DNA from 2 places in the Shewanella sp. DNRA4 genome. Region 2 is predicted to be linked to the other one. Evidence: predicted binding sites of a transcription regulator. Region 2 holds the regulator's gene; the other holds the start of a gene.

Region 1 (14,900 bases), on a different contig from region 2:
CATCACGGGATTACCACGGTCGTTATGCAATAAACCTGTTGAGTCAAAACTGAGACTGCCAGAACGGGTATAAGCTTCACTACCATCCTGTGCTTGCACGGCAAACCAACCGTCACCTTTAATGGCAACGTCAAGATCGCGTCCAGTAGATTTAATCGGGCCCGAACGAAAATTGGCGGAGGGGGTTTCAACCATGGCAAAGACCCTTGTCGGCAATCCTTCACCAAAGGCTTGCATCGATCTGGCTTGCGCCATATCCGACTTAAATCCATCGGTATTTGCGTTGGCTAAGTTGTTGGCACGCAACGCCAACTCATTCATATTTTGCTTAGCGCCGCTCATGGAGATATAAAGGAATTTGTCCACAGACTGCTCCGTCAAAGTTTCAACCTGACAATAGCAAAGCAAGCATCATGCCAATAAAATAAGCAGCTAGTTAACTGATAAATTAGGAGATTTTAATAAACGAATGAATGCACAACAGAAAGAGGCTAAGTGTTGCCGCAAGCGGCAACACTTAGCAGAGGCAAGATTAACTTAACGAATTTGCAGAACAGTTTGTTGCAGAGTGTTATTCACTTCCAGCGTACGTGAGTTGGCTTGGAAGTTACGTTGTGCCGAAATCAAATCCACCAGCTCAGTCGTCAAGTCAATGTTAGATTGCTCTAACGCTGAAGAACTGAGACTACCAAACGTACCACTGTTAGGCTCACCAGCCAACGCAGGACCTGACGATAAACTGGCTTTCCACGAGGTATTACCCACTTGTGTCAACCCTTGTTCGTTTGCAAAGCGAACTAAAGCAACGCGGGCTAATGGCACTGTTGAACCATTGGAGTAACTGGCAGTGATCAAACCATCTTCACCAATTTCGACATTGGTTAAACGTCCTACTGTGGTACCGTCCTGTGACAATTCAGTGGCGGCAAAGGGAGCTGAATATTGGGTTGGTGCATTAAATTTAATCGTCACGGCTTGAGTGCCATCAGCACCAGGGCCTAACACACCAGCGCCGCCAACCCCTAGCGCTTCGGTGGCGACGACTGCCGGATCACTCCCAGTATACACACCGACGGAATTAAACTTCAGAACCGATCCCTTCCAGCCGCCAGCCGTTTGAGCTGTACCAGAGGCATCGGGAGTGCCATCACCATTGGTGTCAGTCTGATATGTACCAGCAGGGCCAGAAATATCAACTTGTTTACCATCAATGGCATAGTATGCAACCCAGTTGTTTTCACCATTATATGAGCCATTATTTGGCTTGACGAAATAGGTCGTCATGATATGTGGCTCACCCAGAGAGTCATAAATCGTCATGGATGTCACACTGTTATAGGTTTTGGAGTCTAACGGATCAAAAGCAGCAGGGTCGAGTGAACCTTCTTTTGCATTTAAATTCATCTGCAAAGTCACGTTTTCAGTTTGAACAGGGCTACCCGCAGTATCAGGAATTTGTACTGGCTTAGCTGTCGTTAAACTGACAGAGGTAGAGTTACCATCTTTGTCTACTGGAAAGGTCTGCAAAAAATTCCCAGCAGAGTCAACCATATAATTATTTTTGTCGACTTTGAAAGCACCTGCCCGAGTAAACTGATGATCCAAGGTACCTATCTCGGACGCAGTTACAAAAAAGCCACCGCCTTTAATCGCTAAATCTAACGAGTTATTCGTCAGTTGCAAACTACCTTGGTGGAATTGCTGCGCCACTTGGCTCGTAGCCACACCGCCACCCACAGCGGTTTTTGAGTTTGAGAAAATTGAATTAGCGTAAACATCCGCAAATTCAGCACGCGACTCTTTAAAGCCAATGGTGTTAGCATTCGCGATATTGTTCGCAGTAGTGTTCAAATCTTTCTGCGCAGCAGAAATGCCACTCAATGCAATGTTAAACGACATAATTCACCTCTACATTTGCTCAATTCAATGATGGACAAGTGTGATGTCCATTTACAATCTTGATAACGATTAAACTTCACTAATCGCAAGTACATCCGACAGTTTAAAGGCCATTCCACCCTTGAGATTCAAAATGGCGCCAGTCGCTGCTGTACCTAAAGAAACACTGGTCACATGCGCATAGGTCGATACAGCTAACGCTTGTGATTTATCATTCACCAAACCCGATGCTTTAATCGAGTAATTACCTGCAGCAACGGGTTCTCCTTTATCATTCAAACCATCCCACTTGACATCAGTGTTACCACCCTTACTACCATCAACAGTAAATGTTCTAACGACCTGCCCTTTATCATCTTCGATTCGAACATTAATGACGGGAATTTTCTCTGAAGTACTGATCACACCATTTAAGCCTGGGCTTTCTGCAGAGATATAACCCGTATCAGTCGGTAACAGCACTTTTCGCCCAACTAATCCCGATGCTTGCAAAGCTTGGCTTGATGTCATCACACTGTTTAAATTAACAATTTGATCATTTAACTTAGAAATGCCATCGACAGTAGAAAAAGATGCCATCTGTGCAATCATCTGGTCGTTATCAACGGGCTTGAAGGGATCCTGCATCGATAACTGCTGGCTGAGTAATGAGAAAAAATCCTCTTGAGTGAGCTGCTGACTCTTAGCCTCTGGAACAGCAGAACTATTCGGCAAACGTAATCCATCCAAAAATGGGTTACCTGTCGAGCTAGTCGAGGTTTTCGTGGTATTGGTTGATACCGTATTCGATTGAGTGTTTGTTTGAGTCAGCTGCGATGAGGTTTGACTCAGTTGGTTAATGAGGCTCACAACGTACCTCCTAAATAACGCATATTATTTACCCATCCCAAGTGTTTGTTGCAGCATAGATTTTGCCGCCTCAGCCACTTGAACATTCATCTGATATGAGCGAGAAGCTGAAATCATGTCAGCCATTTCTTCCATGACATTCACATTTGGTTTGTAAATAAAGCCATCAGCATCCGCCATCGGATGATCCGGCGAATACTCTTTTAATAGGGGCTTATCACTCTCGACGATGCCTTTCACCGTGACACCTTGAGAAGCTTGTTGCTGACTTTGCGCCTTGGCCATTTCGGCTTCGAAAATAGGATGACGAGAACGGTAAGTTTTATCTACACTGCTGGAGACTGAATCTGCGTTAGCAATGTTACTCGCGGTAGTATTTAGCCGCAGAGATTGGGCTGACATGCCAGACCCCGCAACATCGAAGATATTAAATAAACTCATGATTAATCCCCTCTCAGCGCTTTTTTCATACCGCTAAATTTACTGTCTAAAAAACCCAGAGACATTTGATATTCGAGAGCATTTTGCATAAATGCTGATTGCTCTTGTTGAACGTCGACAGTATTGCCATCCCCAGTATCGGGTTGATTCGGCACTCGAAATTTAACGTACTGCCCGGTTAGCTGCGCTAGCCCAAAATGCTGCTCATCAGCGGTCATCTCTAAGCTATTACGCTGTTGTTGCTGGGTTTTAGCAACATTTAAGGCGGCAGAAAAATCGACGTCACGGGCTTTATAATGTGGCGTATCAGCATTTGCGATATTGCTTGAAATCACTTCAGCCCGCTCAGCACGGATCCCCAACGTGAATTGGTGAACACCCAGTGCCTTATCAAAATTAATCGCCATAAAATTGCCTCCATCGTGTCACTCACGGGAACAAAGCAATTCATGTGCCAATACTTTTATGGGAGGTAATAAAGTTTGTGAGGGATGCAGCAGATAAAAAAATTACCGAACTATGCCGGTAATTATCAATTAAAATCAAATCCTTAAGTTTTCTTTTGGTAATAAATGCCAGGGTTACAACGAACCATATCAAATTCATCAGTAAGGCCAGCAATGGATTCGGATGCGCCTAAAAAGAGGATACCTTTGGGATTTAACGCGGCAGCAAATTGCCGCAAAATTTTTGCTTTTGCCTCAGGGGCAAAATAGATCAACACATTTCGGCAAAAAATAATGTCAAACTTACCCAACAAAGTGTAACTCTCGAGCAAGTTATGAGCTCGGAAATTGACGAGACGTTTAACGTTATCCTTTATGCGCATGTTGCCAGAAGGCAAAGCATCAAAAAACTGCCGCTTACGTTCTTCAGACAATCCACGTGCTAACGCTAAACTATCATACTCAGCATTTTTACAACGCTCCAACATAGAAGGCGAAAGATCCGTTGCTTGAATCGAGGCACCACCAGGCAGCGCCCCAGGTTTTTTTTGCTGGTACTCTAATATGGTCATAGCTAAAGAATATGGCTCTTGACCCGACGAGCAAGCTGCAGACCATATCTTTAAAGGTCTACCTAACTTACTGTATTCTGGTAATAGCACATTATTAAGCAATTCAAATGGATAACGATCACGAAACCATAAGGTTTCATTAGTGGTCATGGCATCAATAACTTCAGCTCGTAAAGCTCGTTCCGTTGGTTTCATCGAATGCTTTACCACATCGGATAACGAAGGAAGGTTATATTTGCCCATCAATGGCGCGAGACGACTACGTACGAGGTATTGTTTATTTTCACCTAGCACGATGCCGCTATGTTGTTCTAAGAACAACCTAAATTGATTATATTCTGCTTCAGCGAGTGATTTATCAGGCACATTCACGTCCTAGATCCTATAGCAAGCACCAAAATAAGTGCACAACAATCATGTAATAAGGGCTAGATTATAGCGTAAAGCTCAACTAGGCACTAACCCACACTCTCACTACAAACTTAAATGCTTGTTCACTGCCGCAGCTAATTCGTCAGGGTTAAATTTTGCGATAAAGTCATTGGCACCAACCTTTTGTACCATGGCTTGGTTAAAGACACCGCTTAATGAGGTGTGCAGTACCACCTTGATATTTTTAAGCTTAGGATCATCACGGATCTCAGCCGTTAAGGTATAACCATCCATTTCGGGCATCTCAATATCGGAGATAATGAGTGGAATTTCATCAGCAACGTTATTCATTTCACTTGCAATGGCCTTGAGCTTATCAAGTGCCTCACGACCATCCTTTGCCGTGTCAATTTGTAAATTTAACGACTCTAACGACCGAATAATTTGCTTGCGTGCCACCGCCGAATCATCAATCACCATAATATGGTAATGCTGACTTCTATCGAGAGTAAGTTGCTCATTAACCTCTTCACTAATGGCCGTTTTGACAGGTGAGATTTCATCTAAAATCTTTTCAACATCCAAGATTTCAACCAACTCACCTTCAATCTCGGTAACCGCGGTTAAATAGGAATAACGCCCAGCACCTTGCGGTGGCGGCATAATAGCTTCCCAGTTCATGTTGATAATACGTTCAACAGAACTAACCAAGAACCCCTGCACACTTCGGTTATATTCCGAAATGATGATAAAGCAATTTTCAGTGCTCGCTAACGGACGCCCTCCCGTTGCCGCACTCAGATCGATAACAGAAATAGTTGTGCCGCGAATATGGGCAACTCCTTTGACGTAAGGATTGAGTTTAGGCAATGTCGTTAATGGCGGGCATTGCAGAACCTCTTTCACTTTAAATACGTTTATCCCAAACCGTTGACGACCATTTAACTTAAATAGCAATAGTTCTAGCCGGTTTTGACCTACGAGTTGGGTTCGTTTGTTGACTGAATCAAGAATACTCGACATAACTCTGCCTTGTTGTTCTGTTTATGTACGGCCCTAAAACTCGTTTGAGTATAGGCATATTAATTGCTTACGTCTTGTTATCGATAAACATAGTTGAAACTAAGTCAAACTTCTGACACCAAAAATCTAAGAAAGAAGCATTGAACAGTTTCACGCTTGATAAAAGTATAGGTGTATTCTGGCGTTACAAGCTAGTCTCTTCATTATGAAAGTAAATTTAGTCTATTTTTTGAGTATTTTCGCATTTTTTCTATCCACGGCAGCTAAGGCTGAACCCGTGATACCTAGCGTATCGGCGATATCCGAATTAGCTAAAGCCCTTATTAATGAAAAGATTGCTGTACCTGCAAATGCGAAAGTCGACATTAATCCACAAACGGTCGATAACCGAATGCTGCCAGCACAGTGTACATCACCAATAAGGGTCGAATTAGCTTCAGAACGCGAAATTAGCCGTAATAACACCATAAAAGTCAGTTGTGATACCCCCGATCTCGCCTACCCTTGGCAGATTTTTATGTCTGTTCGAGTAGACATTCTTTTTCCTGTTGTAGTCGCAACCGAAACCTTAGCGCCAGGTGAATTAATCAGTCCTTCACAGGTCGAGATCCGCTATGTTGACCAAAATAGTTTGCGTGGTATGCAATTTAGCGATACTAATCAGCTTACAGGCGTTAGAGTTAAACGCCGAGTCGCGAAAAATTATCCTATTTTTGCGAACAACCTTTGCTTTGTCTGTAAAAATGACACAGTGTCGATTTATGTGCGTTCAAATAACTTCGTACTAAAAACTGTGGGAGAGGCGCTGCAAGATGGTAATATCGGCGACCAAATTCGAATCAAAAATAGCAGTTCTAACAAAGAGCTAGATGCCATAATTACGGCGATTGGCGAAGTAGAAGTTAGAATGTAAAATAAGCTAAAGCTTTTCGATAAGCTGCCGATACCCCAGTTAAGAAATCCGTATACATGACGCTGGAGCCTAAAATGGCAATTGATATTAGCAAATTTAACGCCGGAGCGGCCGCACAAGTCCGTTCAAACAGCACTAAACAAAGCAGCGAAAGCGAGAAAACCTCTCAGGTAGCGGCTAAATCAACTCAACTAAAAGGTGACTCTGTTGTCATTACGGCTCAAGCTCAACAGTTACAAGGAGCTCAAACCAAAATGGCCAGTCTACCTGAAGTCGACCAAAAGAAGGTGGCCGAAATAAAACAAGCCATTGCCGAAGGTCGTTATAAAATTGATCCCGAAAAGTTGGCTGCGAATATTGCCAGCTTCGAAGCAGAATTAAATGAGCTTAATAAAGAGTAACTATGACAGAAATAGCTAAACTGGTAGATCAACAACACGCCCATTTGGCTGTTCTTAAACAAATTATTCTTAAGGAAAAAGGCGCTTTGGTTGACCAAAACGCCGATTTGCTTTTGTCGCTTGCTGAGCAAAAATCAACATGTCTACAAGCCCTTAAAGCAAATGATGACTTGCTGGCTAGTCACAGCGATAAAGCCTTACTCACGGAGCAAGTTGAGCTATCCGATAAAATGGCAGTGGTTAAAGAGGCTCTCGCAGAATGCAAAGATCTCAACGCGCAAAATGCTAGTTTGATCGAGATGAATCTTGCAAGCCTAAACCGCTTTGCACAAGCCTTGCAGGCGAGCCGAAATGCCACCACGCTGACGTATAACGATAAAGGTAAAACCTCAACAATATCAAGCTTAGGCAATGATCTAAAAGCGTAAGGCGTTATAAGTACAAACGGATTTCAAACAAAAACCGCGCTTATTAAGCGCGGTTTTTGTTTATCGATTATCCGTATCCAAACCATCTCATGCTTGTCTTCTGGTTGATAGGAGATGACACCTTAAAAGTAAGTGACTTCTTTAATTCTCTGTGGCCGACTCTGCTGCTGATAGATTTGCCATACCTTAGAAAAATCAAGTTCTAACTCAGTAACGTAATGCTCACCTGCGGGATAACTTTTAACTACTCTTGCGCCGCGGATCACCCCAGTGACTGAAGCTTTAACATTATCATCGGTTAGCATCCAATCACTGACACTGCTGTTAGCGGTGATCTTTTGACCATATACTTGTTCAGCTAGCTCACGGTAAGCCACAATTTTGGATGCTTGCATCGCCATCAACATTCTTTGAGATTGCTCTTTCGCTGGTTGAGTCGCTAACGGGGCATAACCAATTGCCGTTAGCTTAGGGAAGCTAGATGGAGGAACATCTTCCCACTGCACATACTTGTCTCTAGAGGCACAACTTGTCAGTAGAAGCGCCGCAATCACCAACAGGTAGCGTTTCATTTTCCATCTCCTAATACACGCACTTCATTCATACCGGGAGCCGACTGACGATATAAAATCCCATCGTGGGAGATCACTTGCTCAGAGGGCTGCATATAATTGCTTAATTCTTTTTGTGTAACAAAGGTCTGTGAAGCTGACACCACTCGGTTGTTACTTAAGGTAACGATTCGAGTATTAATCGCTAAGCCATTAGTCGTCGGGCTCATCGTGGATACCACAATATGGTCAACAGGCAAATTAGTAGACAATTTTTGCCAGTCACGCGTCAAAATAAAATCGCCCTCACCAGTAACACGCAGTCCATCGGCGAGATTTAACTCCACCACATTAAATTGAAAACTGTGCAACGATGCCATGAGTCCCTGCTGCAATTGCAGCGCAACCGCATTCGTACTCGTCATGTCGCCCACTAATACTGGTGTAGTTACAACGATAGGTTGATCAGGACGCAATGCATCATTTTGCTTGACTAGCTCGGTCACAATACGCTGCGCTAAATGATTAATCACCGCTGTCGGCGGCAAACCATTGCCATCAACTAGACTAGGTTTTGGCGGCACAACGGGTTTAGTCGCACACCCAATCAGCGCCAAAAGAGCCAGGGGAATGAACGCACGCTTTAGCATGGGAATAACCTCATTATCGATATCAATGCGCCTCAAAGCGAGCCGCAATCTTTAGTCAAAAAGATTGCAAATATTAGACCAAGTCAAAATACAATCCTTGATTCACTCACCAGATTATCGACAACGGTGCCAATAACTTTACCCTCGACACCTATTCAGCAACTTCAGATAGTTTGGGTATATTTCATAAATCAGGCACGGAACTTGCTTTTACAGCCAATAAAACCGCCATTAAACTGACTCAACTGATTGGCACAATTGACCTGAAGGGCTTATTAATGAACATACTCAGAAAGCACTTGCTCATCATTAGCAGCCTACTACTGGCCGCACTTCAAGCTAATCAAGCGCAAGCAGAATGGGTCGAAGCCAGTGGTGAAGCAATCATCACTAATGGCAACATCGCCCAAGCGCGGGAAGAAGCCATCAATCAAGCGGTTAGCTATGCCACCCTCAGCACCGGGATCCAAATATCCAGTGAACAACAAACCACCAACGGCAATCTCACGCAAGACAGCTTCGCCATTAATCGTAACGCTCAAGCGATTAGTATTCAGTTAGTGAGTGAACGCATTCAAGGGAATAAAATTTATGTGTCGCTCAGGCTCGATCTGAATGATGACCCAACACAACAATGCCCAACGGGCCAATTAAAAGCCGCGATCCTTATTCCCCAAGCCCAAATAAAAGATCGAGCACAATTACGCTACGGCCAATTATCAGGATTTGAAGAAGTCATCTCCGAAAGACTCGGTAATAGTATTGATGGCTACTCATCAACTGGATACAGCCATATCCATGCCAAAGAAAGGCTCGATATCGCACAAGAACTGGTCGATATCCGCGGCTATAGACTTCCGAGTTGGCTGAGTGAAATTACCGATAGCCAATACATTTTACTACCGCAAATTATTGATATTTCAACCGATCCAGTACAAGCCACCTTTATGGGATGGTGGGATGAAGCGCCACAAAGGCAGTTCCAATTAAAGCTTAGCCTTTATCACGGCATTAGCGGTGAAGAAGTATGGAACAAAACCTACAGCACATCGGCTCGGTGGGAATTTGAGGAACAAGCCATTGTTGCCCCCAATAGTGATAGATTTTGGCGTTCATCCTACGGCAAAAATATCAGCCAACTGCTGCAAGAAGCGACTCGCGATATTGATAACACGCTCAACTGTAGGCCACTACTTGGGCAAGTAGTCAGTCGTCAAGGAGACCGGATTATTCTCAACCTAGGCAGAAAACATGGCATTCGAGTTGGCGATAAGTTCCAAGTGGTGTTACAACGCAATTTACCGGATAGACTCAATGAAATGCGTGCCATTGCTACCAAAAGCCGAGCAACAGTGCAAATTGAACAAGTGAGTGAAGAAAGTGCAACAGCCGTACTCGTTGACCAAAATGCGGTTTACAATGTACAGATAAACGACATCGCGCTTAAGATTTAAGCAACTAAATCATAAGCCTTTTAATCAAAGATAAAACCAGTATAATCACCAGCGTCTCTTCATAGCTCAACAGGATAGAGCAGCCGCCTCCTAAGCGGCCGATCGGGGTTCGAGTCCCTGTGGAGAGACCAGATAGTGATGTCGGTAATATCAACACGAAAGCTTCCGAGGAAACGGAATGACTGAACTATTTGCCACTAATCTGAATATTATCGCTAAACGCTGGCCAATTGTGGCTGCAGCGATAAAAAGCCAATCAATTGACCATCTTGATGCGCACTTAGTTCAAGGCCAAAACCAAACTATCAGTGTTAATGGTATTCAGCTCAGCAGTCGCCATGACCGCATCACTGAAGCACAGCTGTTTATTAGTAGCCTTCCCTCAAATGTTCACCAAGTCACGGTTTATGGCGTGGGTATGGGTGATGTGCCGAGTCTATTAACGGATAATCCGCAATATCAAAAAATCGAAGTTTGCATTTTAAACTTAGCCGTATTCGCATTGCTGCTTTGTTACACCGATCAGAGGGAATGGCTCAGTCATCCGAATGTGCTATTAAATGCGATGCCCAGTGCCACGCTGCAATTTCCGAATGTTGCCATTACCCCAGATCTCAATCTAGTCAGTGATGACAATGCCACACTGAGGGATCTCTTGGTGATGGAGCTTAATCGTGATTTCACCAATCGACACCATCAAATCGATGATCCTGAGATCCTTAAGCGCTTTGCCGATAATCAGGTTTTTATTACTAACGATCCTGATGCTGCCCATTTAACGAAAAGCTACAATCCATACAAAGCAATTGTTATAGGCTCAGGTCCGTCTTTAGAAGAACATTATGCTTATCTTAAGCAACTGAGTTTAAGCCCATCGAAACCCTTGTTGATTGCTGCGGATACGGCTTTACGTGGCTTACTTCATCATCAGATTAAGCCTGATATCGTGGTCTGTATTGACGGTTTAATATCCTCCTATCATTTGCCTTTGTCAGAAACCCAAGAAATCAATCTTGTGTATTTTCCTCGGGTAGCCCCCGAAGTATTAGCCCATTGGCTAGGGCCAAGATTTGTGGCTTATGGCACGAGTAAAATTTACGACAGCATGGCCCAACTGAACCCCAAGCTGAGACTGTTTACAAATGGCAGTGTGATTCACCCAGCAATTGATTTAGCCGTTAAGTTACATGCTAAAGAAATCACGCTATTAGGCTGTGACTTTTGTTACTGCAATAATAAAAGTCATGCTTTTTGGAATGATTATCCATTTGAAAGCAAAGACAAATCTGAAAAAATATGGGTTGAAGCTGTGATACAAAAGGTGAGAGAAGCAAAACATTGGTTGATTAATGGTAAAGGTCAACGGATTGCAACTGATCTAAATCTTCGCGCTTATTTACGACATTTAGAACGCTATATTGCTAAACATCCACAGGTGAAGTTTTACCAAGCCAGTTTATCGGGCGCGAAGATCCGCGGTTCGCAATATAAGGAGCTGATTTAATGTTGTCTAAACCACATAATTCGCCAAAACCTTCACCAAAACAGTCCCTTGAAGACATGCTTTGCCAAGCGGCCCACTCCTTCCGTTTAGGCAAGGAAGCTCAGGCATCAGTGGAATTTCGTTTATGCCTCGATTCAATTGAGAAACATCACCCCGAGCTGATGCAATTACCCTCGTTTCAGCAAATGCTGGCGCCAATGCTACAAGCTCAGGAGCAACACGATTGGCTTAATCTTGCTGATTACTTAGAGTATGAGCTCATTGCCCTTGTCAGTCGCTAAAACGCTAATTTAAAGCTTCCCTGTCATTTGCCGTTAATACGTTATCAACACCATTGTGTGAGCCACTATGACTAAACATTCCCCTGTCTTTATCGCCGAAGTTTCTAGTAACCATCATAAAGACTTACAGCGTTGCATAGAATTTATCAAAACAGCTGCTGACATAGGTTGCGATGCCGTTAAGTTTCAACTGTTTAAAATTGAAGAACTGTTTGCACCTGAGATTCTATCTAAGAGTGAAATGCATCGTAAACGTAAACAATGGGAGTTGCCCGTCAGTTTTCTGCCCCAACTCAAGCAATCCTGCGATGAATACGGTATTCAGTTTTCTTGTACCCCGTTTTATCTCGACGCGGTAGCAGAGCTTGAACCCTTTGTGAATTTCTACAAGATCGCATCCTATGAATTACTTTGGGACGACCTACTCGCGGCCTGCGCGAAAACAGGAAAACCAGTTGTGATTTCAGCGGGCATGGCCACGATAGAAGAAATCGATCACGCGTTAAAAACCTTGAAAGAAAATGGTGCCAATGACATTACCTTACTGCACTGTGTTTCTGCATATCCAACCCCAGAACGTGAATGTAACTTAGCCGTTTTGGGCAGTTTTAGAAATCGTTACCAAGTTAAAGTTGGATGGTCTGATCATACTGTTTCCAGTGCTGTCATTAATCGGGCCATACACAGATGGGAAGCCGATGTTGTCGAGTTCCATTTAGATTTAGATGAAACAGGCGATGAATACGCTGCTGGTCATTGCTGGTTACCACAACAAATTGCAACGGTAATTCAGGGAGTCAAACTTGCAACTGTTATTGATGGAAACCCAGTAAAACAATTTGTTGCCAGCGAAGCCTCAGATAGAGAATGGCGAGCCGATCCGCAAGATGGATTACGCCCAATGAAGTCTCAAAGAGAAAAATTTGGAGTATCAGAATAATGAGTATGTCCCCAATTACAGTAGTAGCAGATGCTATTATTGAATTTTTAGCCCACCAAGGGATTAAAGCATTTCACAATTATCCCGGTGGAACCATCGCTCCTTTATTAGATGCTTGCAAACGTTTCGGAGTAACCGTTTACACTTCACGAAATGAGCAAGGTGCCGGTTATGCTGCACTAGCTCAAGGCAAACTAACCCAATTACCAGGTATAGTGGCAGTAACATCAGGCCCAGGTGTAACCAACGTATTAACGCCCGTCGCCGATGCCTATTTTGATGGTATTCCGATGTTAGTATTTACGGGCCAAGTGGGTACTGGCGACCTCACAGGCCAAAAACGAGTAAGACAATCTGGATTCCAAGAAGTTGATACCCCATCATTGATGAAACCTATCACTAAGGGGCAATTCCAACCTAAAAACAGTGCGGAGCTATACGCTATTCTTCCTATTGCATGGCAACTGGCTTTAGAAGGCAGAAGAGGTCCTGTTTCGATTGACTTACCAATGGACGTTCAACGCAGTGCAGCAACTGAATCCATCAAAGTTCCCGAAATGGTTGCTTATCCAGTCAATAACACTGAGCTAGGCACTTTTATAGATGAACTAATCAATGCCATTGAACATTCGCAAAAACCAGTGATTATTTGCGGCAATGGTATGACATCACCCGCATTAGTGGATGCAATCCGTACCTTAAGAAACTACTGGCCTGCGCCAGTGAGCCATAGCTTGCTAGGCGTTGGAGTTTTGGACACCGATGATTCTGGGTCATTAGGGTTTCATGGCCATACAGGTAGCCAATTAGCAGGTAAAGCCATTGCTGAGTGTGATTTATTACTGGTATTAGGTTCCAGATTAGATGTTCGCCAAACTGGCACACTGAAAACAGCCTTTGCCTCCAATGCGAAAATTTTTAGAGTCGATTTAGATATTGGAGAATTAACTGATAGTCGTATCGCTCACCATAAGGCTGTTCAAGCTGAACTAGAGCAATTTTTTGATGCCTTACACCCCAAATTTGCTCAATTATCACCACCTAATCTATCATCATGGCATAACACTATTTCGCAGTGGAAAGCGCAATTAGCTTGGCCCTACCCAGATTACCCAGGAATTGCACCTAAACTCTTGCTAGAAAAACTAAGCAACTCTTTACCAGAGAACACTATCGTCACCACAGGTGTTGGCGCACATCAACATTGGGTTGCAAGGCACTTTAGATTTGCCCTCCCCCATCGCCAGCTTTTTACCTCGGCAGGCCATGGCACCATGGGCTATGATCTCCCGACAGCGATAGGTGCCGCAATCCACTCACCAGAGTCCACCATTTTGTGTATCGCTGGAGACGGTTCATTTCAAATGAATATCCAAGAACTGGGCGTGCTCAAGGAGTTAGGCCTTAAGATCAAAATACTGGTTCTGGATAACCACAGATTAGGCTTAGTATCTCAATTCCAATTAATGAATTGGGAAACTGATACTGCTTGTGGTAACAAACAATCGCCTAATTTTGCCTTAATAGCTCAAGGTTACGGCATTAAAGCATTGCATTGTAGTGATAGCGCTAAACTAGAACAACCATTGGCTGAATTTATTGAGACCGATGAATCTATTCTGCTTCATATCGAAATTGCCACACAGCATGATGTCCTCCCAATGCTATTAGGGGGTCAAACAACAGATAAAATGTGGCCTTACTTTGACATGCAAGGTAATCCAAGGGATCCATCAAATGTCTAAACTCGTTTTGATCACAGGTGGAAGCAGAGGAATTGGTGCCGGTATCGCCAAAGCCTTTGCGGAGGCGGGATATTGGGTCGCTATAACTTACCTTAATCACCAAGATAAAGCCGTGTCATTAGCTAACATCTTAGGAGATAAAGTAGCCGCTTTTGCATTGGATCAATCAAAACCTGAGAGTATTAAACAATGTATTACTGAGGTCGAAAAATATTTTCATCGAAGTATTGATGTACTGATTAATAATGGCGCCATAGCCCAGGAAAAGCCCTTTAGCGACATTACTGCCGATGATTTTACCACTATGCTGAACACTAATCTGCGCGGCCCATTCTTGCTCGCACAAACTTGTATTCCTGCAATGCAACAGCATGGCTTTGGCAGAATCATCAACATTGGCTCCATTGGAGGTCAGTGGGGAGGCTATAACC
Region 2 (14,900 bases):
GACTATCAAAAATCTCTCTTTATGTTTATCGATATTTTAAATGCTAAATGTGATAACGGCGCATTTACAGACAATATCATTGCTTTGAATCCATTCAAAGACTTTCAAAAGCTCGAATCGATCCTCAATATGAACGATGTTAATGAATGGTTGCTAACTAAAAATGAGTTAGACATAGAACTTAAGAAAGAAGTAGTGACTTTAAAAAGTGAGTACGAAATGTGGAAAACTTGCTAGTGTAGTCATATCAAAGCAATTCAACTGTGATTCGCAAGGCTTGTTTACGACGTAATGGTTTAGTCAAGTCGCGACGTTGCCCATAGAAATTTTAATTCGAAATGCCCTAAGTTGAACTAAAAGTCTAACTTGAAAATGTCCCTTTCCTTTTTAGCTAAACAAATTACGCGCAATAAAAAACCAGCACTTGGCTGGTTTTTTTATTGGGAGCGAATCCTACGCAAATGTTATTGCACACGTTCTACATGTGCGCCCAATCCTTGGAACTTCTGCTCGATATGCTCATAACCGCGATCTAGGTGATAGATGCGATCGACGATGGTTTTACCATCGGCAACTAAGCCTGCGATCACCAAGCTTGCCGACGCACGTAAATCGGTCGCCATTACCTGCGCACCACTCAAAGACTCAATGCCTTGGATAATGCAGGTATTGCCTTCAAGCTCCATGGTCGCGCCCATACGGATAAGTTCTGGCACGTGCATAAAGCGGTTTTCGAAGATGGTTTCGGTAATGGTGGCCGTGCCCTGGGCTAATACGTTGAGCACGCAGAACTGTGCCTGCATATCGGTTGGAAAACCAGGATATGGTGCCGTCTTGATATTTACCGCTTTCGGACGCTTGCCTTCCATATCGAGCTCAATCCAATCTTCACCTGTAGTGATTTTGGCACCCGCATCTTCGAGTTTCGCGATAACAGACTCTAACGAAGCAGGGTCAGCCTTTAAGCAACGGATACGACCACGGGTCACAGCGGCGGCCACGAGGAATGAACCGGTTTCAATACGATCCGGCATCACGCGGTACTCACAGCCCTGTAGACGTTCAACCCCTTGAATACGCAGTGTGGCACTGCCCACACCGGTGATCTTTGCGCCCATAGCAATCAAACAGTTAGCTAAGTCGATCACTTCTGGTTCACGGGCCGCGTTTTCAATCACGGTTTCACCATCGGCAAGTGCCGCGGCCATCAACAGGTTTTCGGTCGCGCCTACGCTCACCATGTCCATAAAAATATGGGCGCCCTTTAAGCGACCATCGACACGGGCCTTGATATAACCTTCTTTCACTTCAATCTTGGCGCCCATCATTTCGAGGCCATGTAAGTGAAGGTTTACTGGACGGGCGCCAATGGCGCAGCCACCGGGTAATGATACGTCTGCGGTGCCATAGCGGGCTAATAACGGCCCAAGGATCAGAATCGAGGCACGCATGGTCTTAACGAGGTCGTAAGGAGCACAAAACTCATTAAGGTTCTTGGTCGAAATACGGATCTTACCTTCGCCCAACTCATCCACATCGGCGCCTAGGCAGCGCAGCAATTTACAGCTGGTGCTCACATCGCGCAAATTGGGGACATTCGACACAATAAAATCAGTCTCGGCTAACACGCCTGCCATTAGAATCGGCAGCGCAGCGTTTTTAGCGCCGGAAATAATCACATCACCAGCAAGCGGAGGGCTTGCTTGAATCGCTAATTTATCCACTTTTCCTCACTACTAGCTGTTGAAAATTTTCTCGCGTTTCCATTGAGTCGGCGTGAAAGTTTTAATCGTTAATGCATGTAACTCACCGCTGGCGATATAGCTCATCAGGGGTGCATAAATGGCTTGTTGTTGCTTTACGCGGCTCATACCGTCAAAACATTCACCCACGGCAATCACTTTGTAGTGGCTGCCATCGGAGCTGGCGTGCACTTCATCGAGTGCTAACGCGTCACGTAAAATCTGTTCTATTAAGCTGCATTCCATGAAATTCGGTACCTTTTCAATTCGCTTCTTCGCTGAAGAAGGATTGTAAATCATATAAATCGATTAATTTTTTTAACTGCTCCGATGCCGAGCACAGCTTCAGTGGCGTGCCATGCTGGCGCACTAACGCCAGCAAAAATGCCACACCAGCACTGTCGCTGTACTCCAGTTCGGCGAGCGACAACATTTGGGTATCTTGGCTTAACAGGCTTTGCCTTTGCGGCCATAGCACGACCACTTGCTCCTGTGATAAACGCCCTTTTAGGTGGCAAATGTTACCCTGTTGCACAAATTCAACCACGGCGCTTACTTCCCTGCTTTAGGCTTTTTAGTCACTTTGTCTTTGGTGCGCTCTTCCAGCATCTTAATCACTGAATCAATCCCCTGTTGGCGGATAAGGTTCGAGATTTCAGATTGCTTAGAGGACAGCAAACTCACGCCTTCAGCGACTAGGTCAAACGCCTTCCAAGAGTCATCCTTGAGGCGACGAACTTTAAACAACAGCTTAATCGGCGGACGACCCGCTTCGATAATCTGTACGTTTACATCGACAATCTTCTCATTGCTGAAATCACTACCAGGCGAAAACTCCACTTTTTGGTTAGTGTATTCGGTAAAAGCTTGGGCATAGGTTGAAACTAAGTAGCCTTCAAAAGCATCGACGAAACGATTGCGCTGATCTTCAGTCGACTCTTTTAAATACTGACCTAACACTTTGTAAGAGGCGTATTTATAGTCGATGTAAGGCATTAATTCTTCACGCACAATCACCTTGAGATGATCCGCATCGGCGTCAATCAACGCCTTGTCTTTGTGGAACCGATCGAAGGTTTTGTTGGCAACAGATTTCACCATGGCATAAGGATCCATAGTGTTAACCTGAGCGTCATCCGCCAGTGCGGTCGTTGCAGTAAACATCCATACTAACGGCAGTAATAAGCGCGATAAGCGTTTAAACATAGCGGTAACCCCTATTTATCCTTTGAACCCATACTATATAAGAACTGACCAATCAGATCTTCTAACACTAATGCTGAGCGAGTATCGTCAATTTTGTCGCCATCCTTAAGCATACTCACGTCATCATCGACAAAGCCCGGTGTTAATCCTAGGAACTGCTCACCGAGCAAACCTGAAGTTAAAATAGCTAAGCTACTGGTTTCAGGAAATTTATCGAAACGCTTGTCCATCACAATCGTCACCACAGCCACCAGTTTGACTGGGTCTAAATCAATCTTACTCACGCGGCCAACCACGACGCCGCCAACCTTGACCGGAGAGCGAACCTTCAAGCCACCGATATTGGTGAAGTTGGCGGTGAGGGTATAGCTACTGTCGCTGGTCTGCACTTCGATATTGGCGACTTTAAACACCAACACTAAAAAGGCTGCTAAGCCCGTTAAGAGAAACACACCCACTAATAATTCAATTTTTCGTGTCAACATGCTCAGTTACCACTCTGTTAATCCGTCGATCTGTATCCTTGGCGCTGCAATCCGTTAGCGGCCAAACATCAGGGCTGTTAGTAAAAAGTCCAATGCCAGTACGGCGAGGCTCGATTGCACCACAGTTGAAGTAGTTGCACGGCTTATCCCTTCTGGATTCGGCACCACTTGATAGCCGCGGTATAAGGCAATCCAAGTCACCACCACGGCAAATACGCCACTCTTAATCAGGCAGTTCACTATGTCTTGGCGCCATTCTACCGAGGCTTGCAGAATCGACCAGAAGGCACCACCATCGATACCTTTCCATTCCACGCCCACTAAATGGCCGCCATAAATGCCTACCGCAGTAAACATCAGCGCCAACAACGGCATGCTTATTACACCCGCCCAAAAGCGTGGCGCAATGATTTGCCGCAGTGGGTCAATCGCCATCATTTCTAAGCTGGATAACTGCTCAGTGCTCTTCATCAGGCCGATTTCAGCGGTGAGCGCCGAACCCGCGCGGCCTGCAAATAGCAACGCCGTAACCACGGGCCCAAGTTCACGCAGTAAACTTAAAGCCACCATGGGGCCTAAACTTTCTTCCGTCCCAAACCCGACTAAGATGTTGTAGCCCTGCAGCGCTAACACCATGCCGATAAACAGGCCGGAGACCACAATAATGACCATAGATTGTACGCCGACCACATAAATTTGGCGCACTAATAATGGAAAGCCTTTACGCACTTGAGGCCAACGAACAATCGCGCCCCACAGCATTAGGCCCGCACGGCCAAAACCGAGCACTAACTCGATAGTGCTGCGGCCAAGATCGGCAATACTGTCTAATAACTTCACTTGCCAACTCCTTTTGCCAATAATTCTTGCTGATAATCCTTTGCCGGATAATGGAACGGCACAGGACCATCTGGCGCTCCTTGAATAAACTGCTTGAGCTGCGGATTATCCGCATGCTTTAACTCCTCAGGCGTGCCATGGGCAATAACTTTTTTATCTGCAACCACATACACATAATCTGCAATCCCGAGCACTTCATCCACATCGTGGGATACCACAACCGAGGTTAAATTAAGTGCATCGGAAAGTTCGCGGATAAGCTTAACCAGCACGCCCATAGAAATAGGGTCTTGTCCGGCAAAGGGTTCATCGTACATGACCATTTCTGGCTCAAGGGCTATCGCCCGAGCTAAGGCAGCGCGGCGCTGCATCCCACCGGATAACTCGCTGGGCATCATTTGCGCGGCGCCCCGCAACCCAACGGCCTCAAGTTTCATCAGCACGATAGTCCGAATAATCTCTTCGGGCAGGCCTGAATGTTCACGTAGCGCAAAGGCAACGTTATCGAAGACGTTAATATCGGTGAATAATGCGCCACTTTGAAACAACATACTCATGCGCTTGCGCAGTTCGAATAATTCGCTACGGCTCGCCGCATGCACATCCTGTCCATCGAACAACACTTGGCCGCTATCGGGCGTTAATTGGCCGCCGATAAGCTTGAGCAAGGTGGTCTTACCTATACCACTCGGTCCCATAATGGCGGTGACTTTGCCCCTAGGGATAGACAGGCTAATATCTTCATATATGACACGCTGGCCACGGCGAAAGCCCAAATGACGGATCTCAACCAACGGCGTTTGTTCTTGAGTCATGCTTGATTCCGATATTTGAAAAGAGGTGGCCTACGCTTCCTGCCCAGACCAATCGAAGAGCCGCAAATTGTACGTAATTGCGCTTTAACCTACAACAGAATCGACACTATCGTCCTGCGATACTTTCAATTTGCCTCATTTCCAGCGAGAATGCGCCCTAAGTTTTCGCTCTGTGAAGCTAAAGTGTTACTTAATGTTTTCAGCTGTGTTGATAAATTAGCAAAATGGTTTTGTAAACGCTCACGACATAAGCTAATTGACACAAAGATTATGTGAGTACAACTTAACTTAAAAACGCTATTGAGTTCTGCAATTAAGCATCAAACTGGCCATCATAGTTACCTTACTCACTGCGGGTGGCAAAAGGGAAATACCAAAGACGATGATTTTGCTCAAGGCATTCAATGGCTAAACGATATATTCTGCCCTAATGCCTAGGCGCAGAGCTTAAACAATAGCATGCGACTCAAAGTAACAAGCCGTTAATTTTATCATCTTTATCGCGTACCAAATTGTGCTATTCCAATCCCAGACGGGGCGACAAAGACAATGCAAGAAGAGAGATAGACATGGTAGACCAATCACAATTGCGCCAGTGGGGCTGTAAAGTCATCGATATTGAAAAATCGGCCCTCGACAATCTTTATCAATATGTCGATTCCGTTGAATTCGCCCAAGCCTGCGAGTTAATCCTCAACTGCACCGGCAAAGTCATCGTGATGGGGATGGGGAAATCTGGCCATATTGGTAATAAAATCTCTGCTACCCTCGCCAGCACTGGCACCCCAGCCTTCTTTGTGCATCCTGGCGAAGCCAGCCATGGCGACTTAGGCGTACTCTCTGATAATGATATTATCCTCGCCATTTCGAACTCGGGTGAATCGAGCGAAATCCTTGCGCTGATGCCCGTTATCCAACGTAAAGCCATTCCCGTTATCGCCATGACGGGCAAACCTGAGTCCACGATGGCACGTTTGGCCAAAATTCATTTATGTATTGAAGTGCCTGAAGAAGCTTGTCCGCTCGGGCTTGCGCCAACCTCGAGCACCACCGCAACCTTAGTAATGGGTGATGCGATGGCCATTGCGCTGCTGCAAGCCAAAGGCTTTACTCGGGAAGACTTTGCCATGTCTCACCCAGGCGGTGCCCTAGGGCGTAAGCTACTGTTAAAAGTCAGTAATGTCATGCATAGCGGCGATGACTTACCACTGGTTAAACACGATATCTGTATTACCGATGCCCTGTATGAAATATCCAAGAAGGGCCTAGGCATGACGGCGGTGATCGATGAACAAAACAAACTCGTGGGTATTTTTACCGACGGCGACCTACGCCGCGTTATCGATGCCCAAGTCAACCTACGCACCACGCCTATCGCCGATGTGATGACGCGAAACTGTGTCACAATTACTGAAAACGTCTTGGCAGCACAGGCGCTGCAAGTGATGGACTCAAAAAATATCAACGGCCTGATAGTGATAGATAAAGACAATCATCCTGTCGGCGCGCTCAATATGCTCGATATGGTCAAAGCGGGAGTCATTTAATGCCACAGCAAGGATTTTACGGCCCGATCAGCGATGATGTGTGGCAAAGAGCGCAAAAAATTAAACTGCTGATCTGCGATGTGGATGGGGTATTTTCTGACGGCCGCATTTATTTAAGCAACTCGGGTGAAGAGCTCAAAGCCTTCCATACCCGCGATGGTTATGGCGTGCGTTCATTATTGACCAGTGGCTTTAATCTGGCCGTGATAACAGGCCGCCAGTCTAAAATTGTTGAAAACCGCATGACGGCCCTCGGTGTAACCCATATTTATCAAGGTGTGGATAATAAATTTGTCCCCTATGAAGAACTGCTGTCGCTCTACAATGTCACACCAGAAGAAGTTGCCTATATCGGTGATGATATTGTCGACCTGCCAGTGATGAATGTCGTCGGTCTTGCCGTCTGTGTCGCCGATGGACATCCCTATGTGCGCCAACACGCCCATTTTGTGACCCAGTTAAATGGTGGTCATGGTGCGCTCAGAGAGCTGACAGATCTATTACTTCTGAGTCAAAACAAATTTACCTCAGCCCATGGGATGAGCATATGAGTCGTGTGACCCTCGCCATTATTGCTTTTTTTGGTACTGCACTAGTGCTGTATTGGCAGGTCCAACAAAAACGCGGTGGCGATACCGATAGCAGCCTGAATGATACAGACAGACCCGACTACATTATCGAAGATCTGCGCAGCATCGAGTTTAACGAGCAAGGACAAGTCAATAGTCGCGTCACGGCAAAGCACATGGAACACTATGAGCTTAAAAACCAAACCGACTTTATTCAGCCTGTCTATCTTGTGTATCCCGACCAAGGTAAAGCAAAATGGCAGATCAGAGCCGATCAAGGTCGACTCAACAAAGATACTGGCAAGGTTGCATTAGAAAATAATGTTATTATCGATGCCATCAGCCCTGGTGAACCGATACAAACCTTGTCCACCAGTTTTTTAGAACTCGATCTCAACACAATGATAATGACCTCTGACCGCATCATTTACGTCACAGGGAAAGATTTTAATATTCAAGGGCAAGGCCTTTATGCCGACCTTAACGCGCAGGAAGTGCAATTGACCAGTCAGGTAGTAGGAACCTATGAAGCAAAATAACATATTACTTGCCAGCCTAATGCTAATGATAAGCATGAATGCCTTCGCCAAGATCGGTGACTTACAGCAAGAAGTGAAAATTAAAGCCGTCAGTCAAACCGCAGACATTAAAAACAATCAGATCATTTTCTTCGGTCCCGTTGAAGTTGTTCAAGGCTCAATTAAAATCCATGCGGATCAACTCCGTGCATTTTCTGTCGAAGGCGAAAATAGTAAAGTCTTACTGGCTACTGGAAATCCGGCAACCTACAGCCAAATCCTTGATGATGGCCGCCCTGCATCTGCTAGCGCCAAAGAGATTCGCTATGAAATGGCCACTCGGACGTTGACCCTAACTGGTACAGCGACCCTAGACCAAGCGGGTAGTCAAGTTACAGGCAATTTAATTCGTTACGATATTATTCAGCAAAAACTGATCGCCGAAAGTAGCGGCAATGGTGATGATCGCGTAATTACCATTATTCAACCTGATAACTATCAGGAAGAACTCAAAAATACACCAACAGATAAACCTGTGAAAAAACAGGATTCTAAATGACCCAAATCACCTTAAAAGCACAGAATCTCGCCAAGAGTTATAAGAGTCGTCAGGTTGTCAAAGATGTCAGCCTGACGGTCAAAACGGGTCAAGTCGTCGGCCTACTCGGCCCTAACGGCGCGGGCAAAACCACCACCTTTTACATGGTCGTGGGCTTAGTTAAAAGCGATAAAGGCCATATCTTTATCGACGATGATGATTTAACCGCCGATCCTATGCATCTGCGTGCCCGCAAAGGTATTGGTTACCTACCACAGGAAGCGAGTATCTTTCGTAAATTAACCGTACACGACAACATCATGGCGGTACTGCAAACCCGTAAAGAGCTCAATAGTGACCAGCGCGAAGAAGCACTAGAGCAACTGCTAGAAGAGTTCCATATCACCCATATTCGTGACAGCCAAGGCATGTCCTTATCGGGCGGTGAACGTCGCCGCGTCGAAATTGCCCGCGCCTTAGCGGCCAACCCCAAGTTTATTCTGCTTGATGAGCCCTTTGCGGGCGTTGATCCGATCTCCGTTATCGATATCAAAAAAATTATCGAGCAGCTTAAGAGCCGAGGCCTTGGTGTACTGATCACTGACCACAATGTGCGCGAGACCTTAGACGTCTGTGAACATGCTTACATTGTGAGTCACGGTAATCTTATTGCCGAGGGCACACCCGCAGAGATCTTAGACAATCAGCAAGTTAGGGCGGTGTACTTAGGTGAACAATTCAGGCTATAGTTACTAAAACAAAGCTAATAAGCCTTGAATTTGAGAGCGCTAGGCTCCATCCATATGATATCAAGCGACCTAAACTCACAATAATAACCTAGGGATCAGCGGTAACATGAAAGCGTCACTCCAGCTCAAACTGGGTCAACAGTTAACCATGACGCCACAACTTCAGCAGGCCATTCGCCTGCTGCAACTGTCGTCATTGGAACTGCAACAAGAAATCCAGCAAGCCTTAGACTCTAATCCTCTTCTCGAGCTGGAAGAGGAGCAATTTGACGCGCCTAGCGAACGTAAGCAAGATATCGCCGATACCGACTTTAGCGAAACGACTGCCCAGCCACAGGAACAAGATAATTCAACCGTGGACATTGCCGAGTCGCTGACCAAAGAATCTCTGCCCGAAGAGTTACCCATGGATACCACTTGGGATGAAGTCTTTACCGCATCGCCAAACTCAGGTTCTGGCGCTAGCCGTGAAGATGACATGCCCTTCCAAGGGGAAACTAGCGAGGGGTTGTACGAACATTTAGAATGGCAAAAAAACCTCACGCCCTTCTCTGAAACCGATTTAGCCATTGCCACCGCGATTATTGATGCCATCGACGATCAAGGTTATCTCACTCAAAGCACTGAAGATATCCTCGAAGCCATGGGCAATCCCGAGATTGAACTCGACGAAGTTGAAGCCGTGCTCAAGCGTATTCAACACTTCGACCCCGTTGGTGTGGCGGCAAGGGATTTAAGCGAATGTCTGCTTATTCAACTCTCCCACTTCTCGCCGGATACTCCACACCTCGAAAACGCCCGCATGTTGATCAAAGATCATTTAGATCTGATCGCCGCTCGCGACTTTAGGCTGTTAATGCGTAAGACCAAACTGAAAGAGGACGAGTTAAGGGACAGTATTGCGCTGATCCAAACCTTAAATCCTCGCCCCGGTTTACTCATCACCCCTGTCGATGAAGAATATGTGATCCCCGATGTATCGGTGTCGAAGAAAAACGGCCGTTGGGTGGTCGAATTAAACCCTGACTGCATGCCAAAAATCAACGTAAATCAGCAATATGCAGCCATGGCGCGCAGTACCAAAAGCCAAGCCGATAGCCAATTTATCCGCGGGCATCTGCAAGAAGCCAAGTGGTTTATTAAAAGCCTTGAAAGCCGTAACGAAACACTGCTCAAGGTGGCAAACTGTATAGTGCAATATCAACAGGGTTTCTTCGAATACGGTGAAGAAGCCATGAAACCTATGGTCCTAAACGATATCGCCGAGGCGGTAGAGATGCATGAGTCCACCATTTCACGGGTGACCACACAAAAATACATGCATACCCCAAAAGGACTTTTTGAACTAAAATATTTCTTCTCAAGCCACGTCGGGACGGATGATGGCGGTGAGTGCTCATCCACAGCAATCAGAGCTTTCATTAAGAAACTGGTTGCAGCGGAAAACCAGAAAAAACCATTAAGCGACAGCAAGATGGCTCAACTTCTGGCAGAACAGGGAATTAACGTTGCGCGCAGAACCATTGCGAAGTACCGAGAAGCGATGCTTATTCCCCCTTCCAATCAGCGTAAAAGTTTATAGCCTATTGTGAGTATCGGAGGACGTTTCTATGCAAATAAACCTAAGTGGACACCATATCGAGATTACTGAATCGTTACGGGCATATGTTGAGGAAAAGTTTTCAAAACTTGAACGTCATTTCGAACAGATCAATAATGTGCACGTTGTGCTCAATGTTGAGAAAATGCAACAAATTGCCGAAGCGAGAATCAACCTCACCGGTGGTGAAGTCTTCGCGACTTCAGAGCATGCAGATATGTATGCTGCCATAGACGTCCTGATTGATAAACTTGATCGTCAGGTTATTAAACACAAAGAGAAGTTAACAAAACACTAGCAATGGAACTTCGTACCATACTGCGGCCGGAGTGCACAACCTGCGCCACTCCGGGCAGTAAGAAAAAGGTACTGGAACTCATCAGCGACTTAGCCGCTGCCCAGTACCCCACCCTCTCATCTCAAGAGATCTTCGAAAGCCTCGTGGCGCGCGAAAAGATGGGTAGCACAGGTATAGGTAACGGTATCGCCATTCCACATGGTCGATTAACCGATATAACACAACCCATAGCGATATTGATAAAATGTGAGGAGCCGATAGCCTTTGATGCTATCGATAAACAACCCGTCGATATTTTATTTGCACTACTCGTGCCTGCCGACCAATGTCAGCAGCACCTAAGTACCTTGTCATGCATGGCTGAAAAGCTCAGTGACAAGCAAATATTAAAACAATTGCGCAAGACGCATGATGAAACGGAACTCTATCAGGTAATCATTGGATGAAACTGGTCATAGTGTCAGGGCGTTCAGGCTCAGGCAAATCGGTCGCACTTAGAGTGCTTGAAGATCTCGGCTACTATTGTGTCGATAATTTGCCTTTGCCGTTGATTGGCAGTTTGCTTGAACAGCTCAAAGGCAGTAACGATCTCGTTGCTATCAGTGTTGACGTGCGTAATTTACCAGAGCAAGACAAAGTGCTGGTTAAACAGCTTGCCAGCCTGCCTACGGGCACTGAACTCACCAGCTTCTTCTTAAACTCCAGCGATAAAGTGTTGCTCAAACGCTACAGTGAAACGCGGCGCTTACATCCCTTATCGAAGAGCCGAGTGTCACTGCAAGAAGCCATCAAGCTTGAAGGCAAATTGCTCGAGCCGCTGTCACAGCAGATGGATCACTATATAGATACCTCGAATCTGAATATCTATGAACTCAGCGACCAAGTGCGGCAAATACTCCTTGGCAGTGTCGATAAGGAACTGGTGATCAACTTCGAGTCCTTCGGTTTTAAGCATGGTATGCCGACCGAAGCTGACTTTATGTTTGATGTGCGCTTTTTGCCAAATCCCCATTGGGAACCGGAGCTTAGACCTCTCACCGGTTTAGATGAACCCGTAGCGGAGTTTTTAAATCGCCAGCCACTGGTGAATAAGTTCATCTGGCAAATCGAGAATTTGCTCGAAACCTGGTTGCCCCATTTAGAGCGCAATAATCGTAGCTATCTCACGATTGCGATTGGTTGCACAGGTGGCCAACACCGCTCAGTCTATGTAGCCGAGCAACTAGCTAAACGTTTTAGTAATGGCAAACATAAAGTCAATGCGCGCCATCGAGAGTTGAGCCATGCCAAAACTTGAGCGCCAAGTCACCATCTGCAATAAACTCGGCTTACATGCCCGCGCCGCCACAAAGCTCGTAGTGCTTGCTTCTGAGTTTGATGCCAGCATTACGCTGATCCAAGGTGAAAAACAGGCCTCTGCCGCCAGTGTATTGGGTTTACTCATGCTCGAGACGGGCATGGGTAAAACCATCACCCTCATCGCCGAAGGCCCGGATGCCGAGCCTGCACTTAATGCCATTTGTGCCCTTATCGACGCTAAGTTTGACGAAGCCTGCTGATGGTATCATCTCGATGATCCCTGCCGGTATTCAGTATCCTGTTTGGTATTGATTTCAGCACCTTATACCAGTAAAACACATTTGTGACTCGACGCCCTCCCGTGCGCTAAATTACAATGTACTGCTGCGCTTTGGCTTAAGTCCTCAATAGCTAAACGCCAACCCATCCACCGCCGCCATGGAGGAAACATGCCTGTAGAAGCCTCAGACAGTTTACAAGCCGAACACCGTCTCGACCAACTGAGTCAAGCCCTCAACAGTGGTATGTTTGTGCATGTCAGGCAAATGCTACAAAATATGGCGCCGTCAGATATCGCATTGATTTTAGAATCGTCACCTCCCAAGGCTCGGCAAGTGTTATGGCAACTCGTCGATCAAGATCAGCTCGGGGATATTCTCGATGAACTCAGCGAAGAGTTAAAAGACCCGCTGATCAGCACTATGAGTCCAGAGCGAGTCGCCAAGGCTACCGCCAGCATGGATACGGACGATCTGGCTTATATTCTGCGAAGCCTGCCAGATACTGTGTATAAACAAGTATTACAGTCGATGAGTCTGCAAAACCGCCAGCGAGTCGAGCAAGCGCTCTCTTATCCCGATGAGACCGCAGGCAGCTTAATGAACACCGACACAGTAACCTTAAGACCCGATGTCAATATCGATGTGGTACTGCGTTATTTGCGCCAACGGGGCAACCTGCCCGACACTACCGATACTTTATACGTGGTGGATAAACACGATCGCGTGCTTGGTGGGGTCAAACTTGCGGATCTGCTCACCTGCGATCCCAATACTCATATCAGCAGCATTATCGATACCGATATCGAGAGCATTCCCGTGGGCATGTCCGACAGTGAAGTGGCGCAACTGTTCGAGCGCCATGACTGGGTGTCAGCGCCCGTGGTCGATAGTGAGGGCAAGTTGCTCGGCCGGATCACCATCGATGACGTGGTGGATGTTATCCGTGAAGACGCCGAGCACTCTATGATGGGGATGGCGGGGATGGACGATGATGAAGACACCTTCGCCCCAGTACTCAAAAGTACCTTCCGCCGTTCGCTCTGGCTCACTATCAACCTATTTGCGGCTCTGCTGGCGGCCTCTGTCAGCAATATGTTTGAGGGCACTATTGAACAGTTTGCCACGATTGCGATTTTAATGACGATTGTACCGAGCATGGGCGGCGTCGCAGGGAACCAAACCTTGGCCCTAGTGATCCGCGGGATTGCCCTAGGCCATATTGGCCAAAGTAATGCCCGCTGGCTGATAGGCAAAGAGCTCGCGATTGGCTTTTTGAATGGCTTAATGTGGTCGATGTTAGTGTTTATCGCGGTATTAGTTTGGAAAGATGATATGGCGCTTGCCAGCCTGATTGGCGGTGCAATGCTCATCAATATGACAGTCGCAGGACTAGCAGGCGCCAGTATTCCGCTGATCTTAAAGCGCTTAAAAGTAGATCCGGCGTTGGCGGGCGGCATGGTGCTCACCACAGTCACCGATGTGATAGGTCTGTTTGCCTTTCTCGGATTAGCGACGTTGTATTTAATGCACTAGCACAGGCCTAAGCTTGCCAAAGCGAACAACAAAAATGGCGCCATAGGGCGCCATTTTTAATAGATCGATTAGCACTATTTTTTAGGCGGCTGAAAACCATAACTGCTCAAAATAGCCTGTCCCTCTGGGGATAAAATAAACTCGGCCAGAGGTGCGGCTGCACTATTGGCATCCTTTAACACCAATAGGCCATAGTCGGCACCAACGGCTAACTCTGGCGGTAAATCGACAATCTTAAGGCTAGGCACTTCTTTTTGTGCCAGCACCGCATTGGTGCAATAGGTTAAGAACACATCCGCCTGCTTATTTTCCATCACCCAAGCATAGGGATTACGATCCTTGGGCGGTTTAGCACTCTCAGGCCCACCCGTTAGCTGCACTGCTTTGGTTTCTAATGTGGTTTTTGCATTAGCTTTTAAGGCCTCAGCTTTCGCAAAGACTGCCCAAGCGTAGTCGCCAGCGGGATCGGCTTTTGGCGTCGAAGTCCCGAGTTTAGTTTGCGGCGCGAGCAGGGTATCTAATAAGTTCGCGCTAGTGAGTGGCACTTCCGCTTGAGCAATGGCGCAGAGCTGGTTACGGGCAAACATTTGCACCTGTTGACCCACTCCCGCATCGACTAAGGCCTGCGGGTGTTTCATATTCGCCGAGGCAAAAATATCAACCCGCTCCCCCTCTTGGATCCGCTTAAGCAATAAACCCGAAGGCGCATACTGCGCTGCCACATTAGCTTGGGATTTCGCTTGGTAAGCCGCAATAATATCGTTCATCGCCGCCTTTAAACTGCCCGCGGCTCTTAGTTCAATAGGGGCTGTCGCCTCAGTGTTTATTGGCGCACCTTGTACCATCCCTGCCATCACTGTAGTCCCTAAACTGAATGCCA

The links. The regulator sigma-54, encoded in region 2, starts transcription at its own class of promoters, with help from an activator protein. The targets are predictions, from matches to a motif close to GTTGGCACGNNNNTNGNNT.
Region 1: the regulator sigma-54 is predicted to act here: its motif matches at 8,661-8,679, upstream of HG547_RS10470 (FlgO family outer membrane protein).

The regions. Positions count from the first base shown of each region.
Region 1 covers NZ_JABAIP010000008.1:115,698-130,597, forward strand. Annotated here, with positions in the region: gene flgF (flagellar basal-body rod protein FlgF) at 1-366, opposite strand, end outside; gene flgE (flagellar hook protein FlgE) at 538-1,899, opposite strand; gene flgD (flagellar hook assembly protein FlgD) at 1,969-2,748, opposite strand; gene flgC (flagellar basal body rod protein FlgC) at 2,773-3,189, opposite strand; gene flgB (flagellar basal body rod protein FlgB) at 3,192-3,596, opposite strand; gene HG547_RS10440 (protein-glutamate O-methyltransferase CheR) at 3,740-4,579, opposite strand; gene HG547_RS10445 (chemotaxis protein CheV) at 4,682-5,602, opposite strand; gene flgA (flagellar basal body P-ring formation chaperone FlgA) at 5,808-6,515, shown strand; gene flgM (flagellar biosynthesis anti-sigma factor FlgM) at 6,590-6,916, shown strand; gene HG547_RS10460 (flagellar protein FlgN) at 6,919-7,344, shown strand; gene HG547_RS10465 (LPP20 family lipoprotein) at 7,467-7,916, opposite strand; gene HG547_RS10470 (FlgO family outer membrane protein) at 7,913-8,545, opposite strand; gene HG547_RS10475 (flagellar assembly protein FlgT) at 8,824-9,999, shown strand; tRNA gene HG547_RS10480 (tRNA-Arg) at 10,055-10,130, shown strand; gene HG547_RS10485 (6-hydroxymethylpterin diphosphokinase MptE-like protein) at 10,178-11,503, shown strand; gene HG547_RS10490 (hypothetical protein) at 11,503-11,784, shown strand; gene HG547_RS10495 (N-acetylneuraminate synthase family protein) at 11,852-12,724, shown strand; gene HG547_RS10500 (thiamine pyrophosphate-binding protein) at 12,724-14,469, shown strand; gene HG547_RS10505 (SDR family oxidoreductase) at 14,462-14,900, shown strand, end outside.
Region 2 covers NZ_JABAIP010000003.1:77,019-91,918, reverse strand. Annotated here, with positions in the region: gene HG547_RS04070 (hypothetical protein) at 1-237, shown strand, start outside; gene murA (UDP-N-acetylglucosamine 1-carboxyvinyltransferase) at 465-1,724, opposite strand; gene HG547_RS04060 (BolA family protein) at 1,737-1,988, opposite strand; gene HG547_RS04055 (STAS domain-containing protein) at 2,005-2,289, opposite strand; gene HG547_RS04050 (ABC transporter substrate-binding protein) at 2,295-2,948, opposite strand; gene mlaD (outer membrane lipid asymmetry maintenance protein MlaD) at 2,960-3,433, opposite strand; gene mlaE (lipid asymmetry maintenance ABC transporter permease subunit MlaE) at 3,488-4,273, opposite strand; gene mlaF (phospholipid ABC transporter ATP-binding protein MlaF) at 4,270-5,088, opposite strand; gene HG547_RS04030 (KpsF/GutQ family sugar-phosphate isomerase) at 5,658-6,635, shown strand; gene kdsC (3-deoxy-manno-octulosonate-8-phosphatase KdsC) at 6,635-7,186, shown strand; gene lptC (LPS export ABC transporter periplasmic protein LptC) at 7,183-7,743, shown strand; gene lptA (lipopolysaccharide transport periplasmic protein LptA) at 7,730-8,281, shown strand; gene lptB (LPS export ABC transporter ATP-binding protein) at 8,278-9,009, shown strand; gene HG547_RS04005 (RNA polymerase factor sigma-54) at 9,116-10,591, shown strand; gene hpf (ribosome hibernation promoting factor) at 10,620-10,907, shown strand; gene ptsN (PTS IIA-like nitrogen regulatory protein PtsN) at 10,910-11,353, shown strand; gene rapZ (RNase adapter RapZ) at 11,350-12,204, shown strand; gene HG547_RS03985 (HPr family phosphocarrier protein) at 12,191-12,466, shown strand; gene mgtE (magnesium transporter) at 12,656-14,020, shown strand; gene HG547_RS03975 (molybdate ABC transporter substrate-binding protein) at 14,095-14,900, opposite strand, start outside.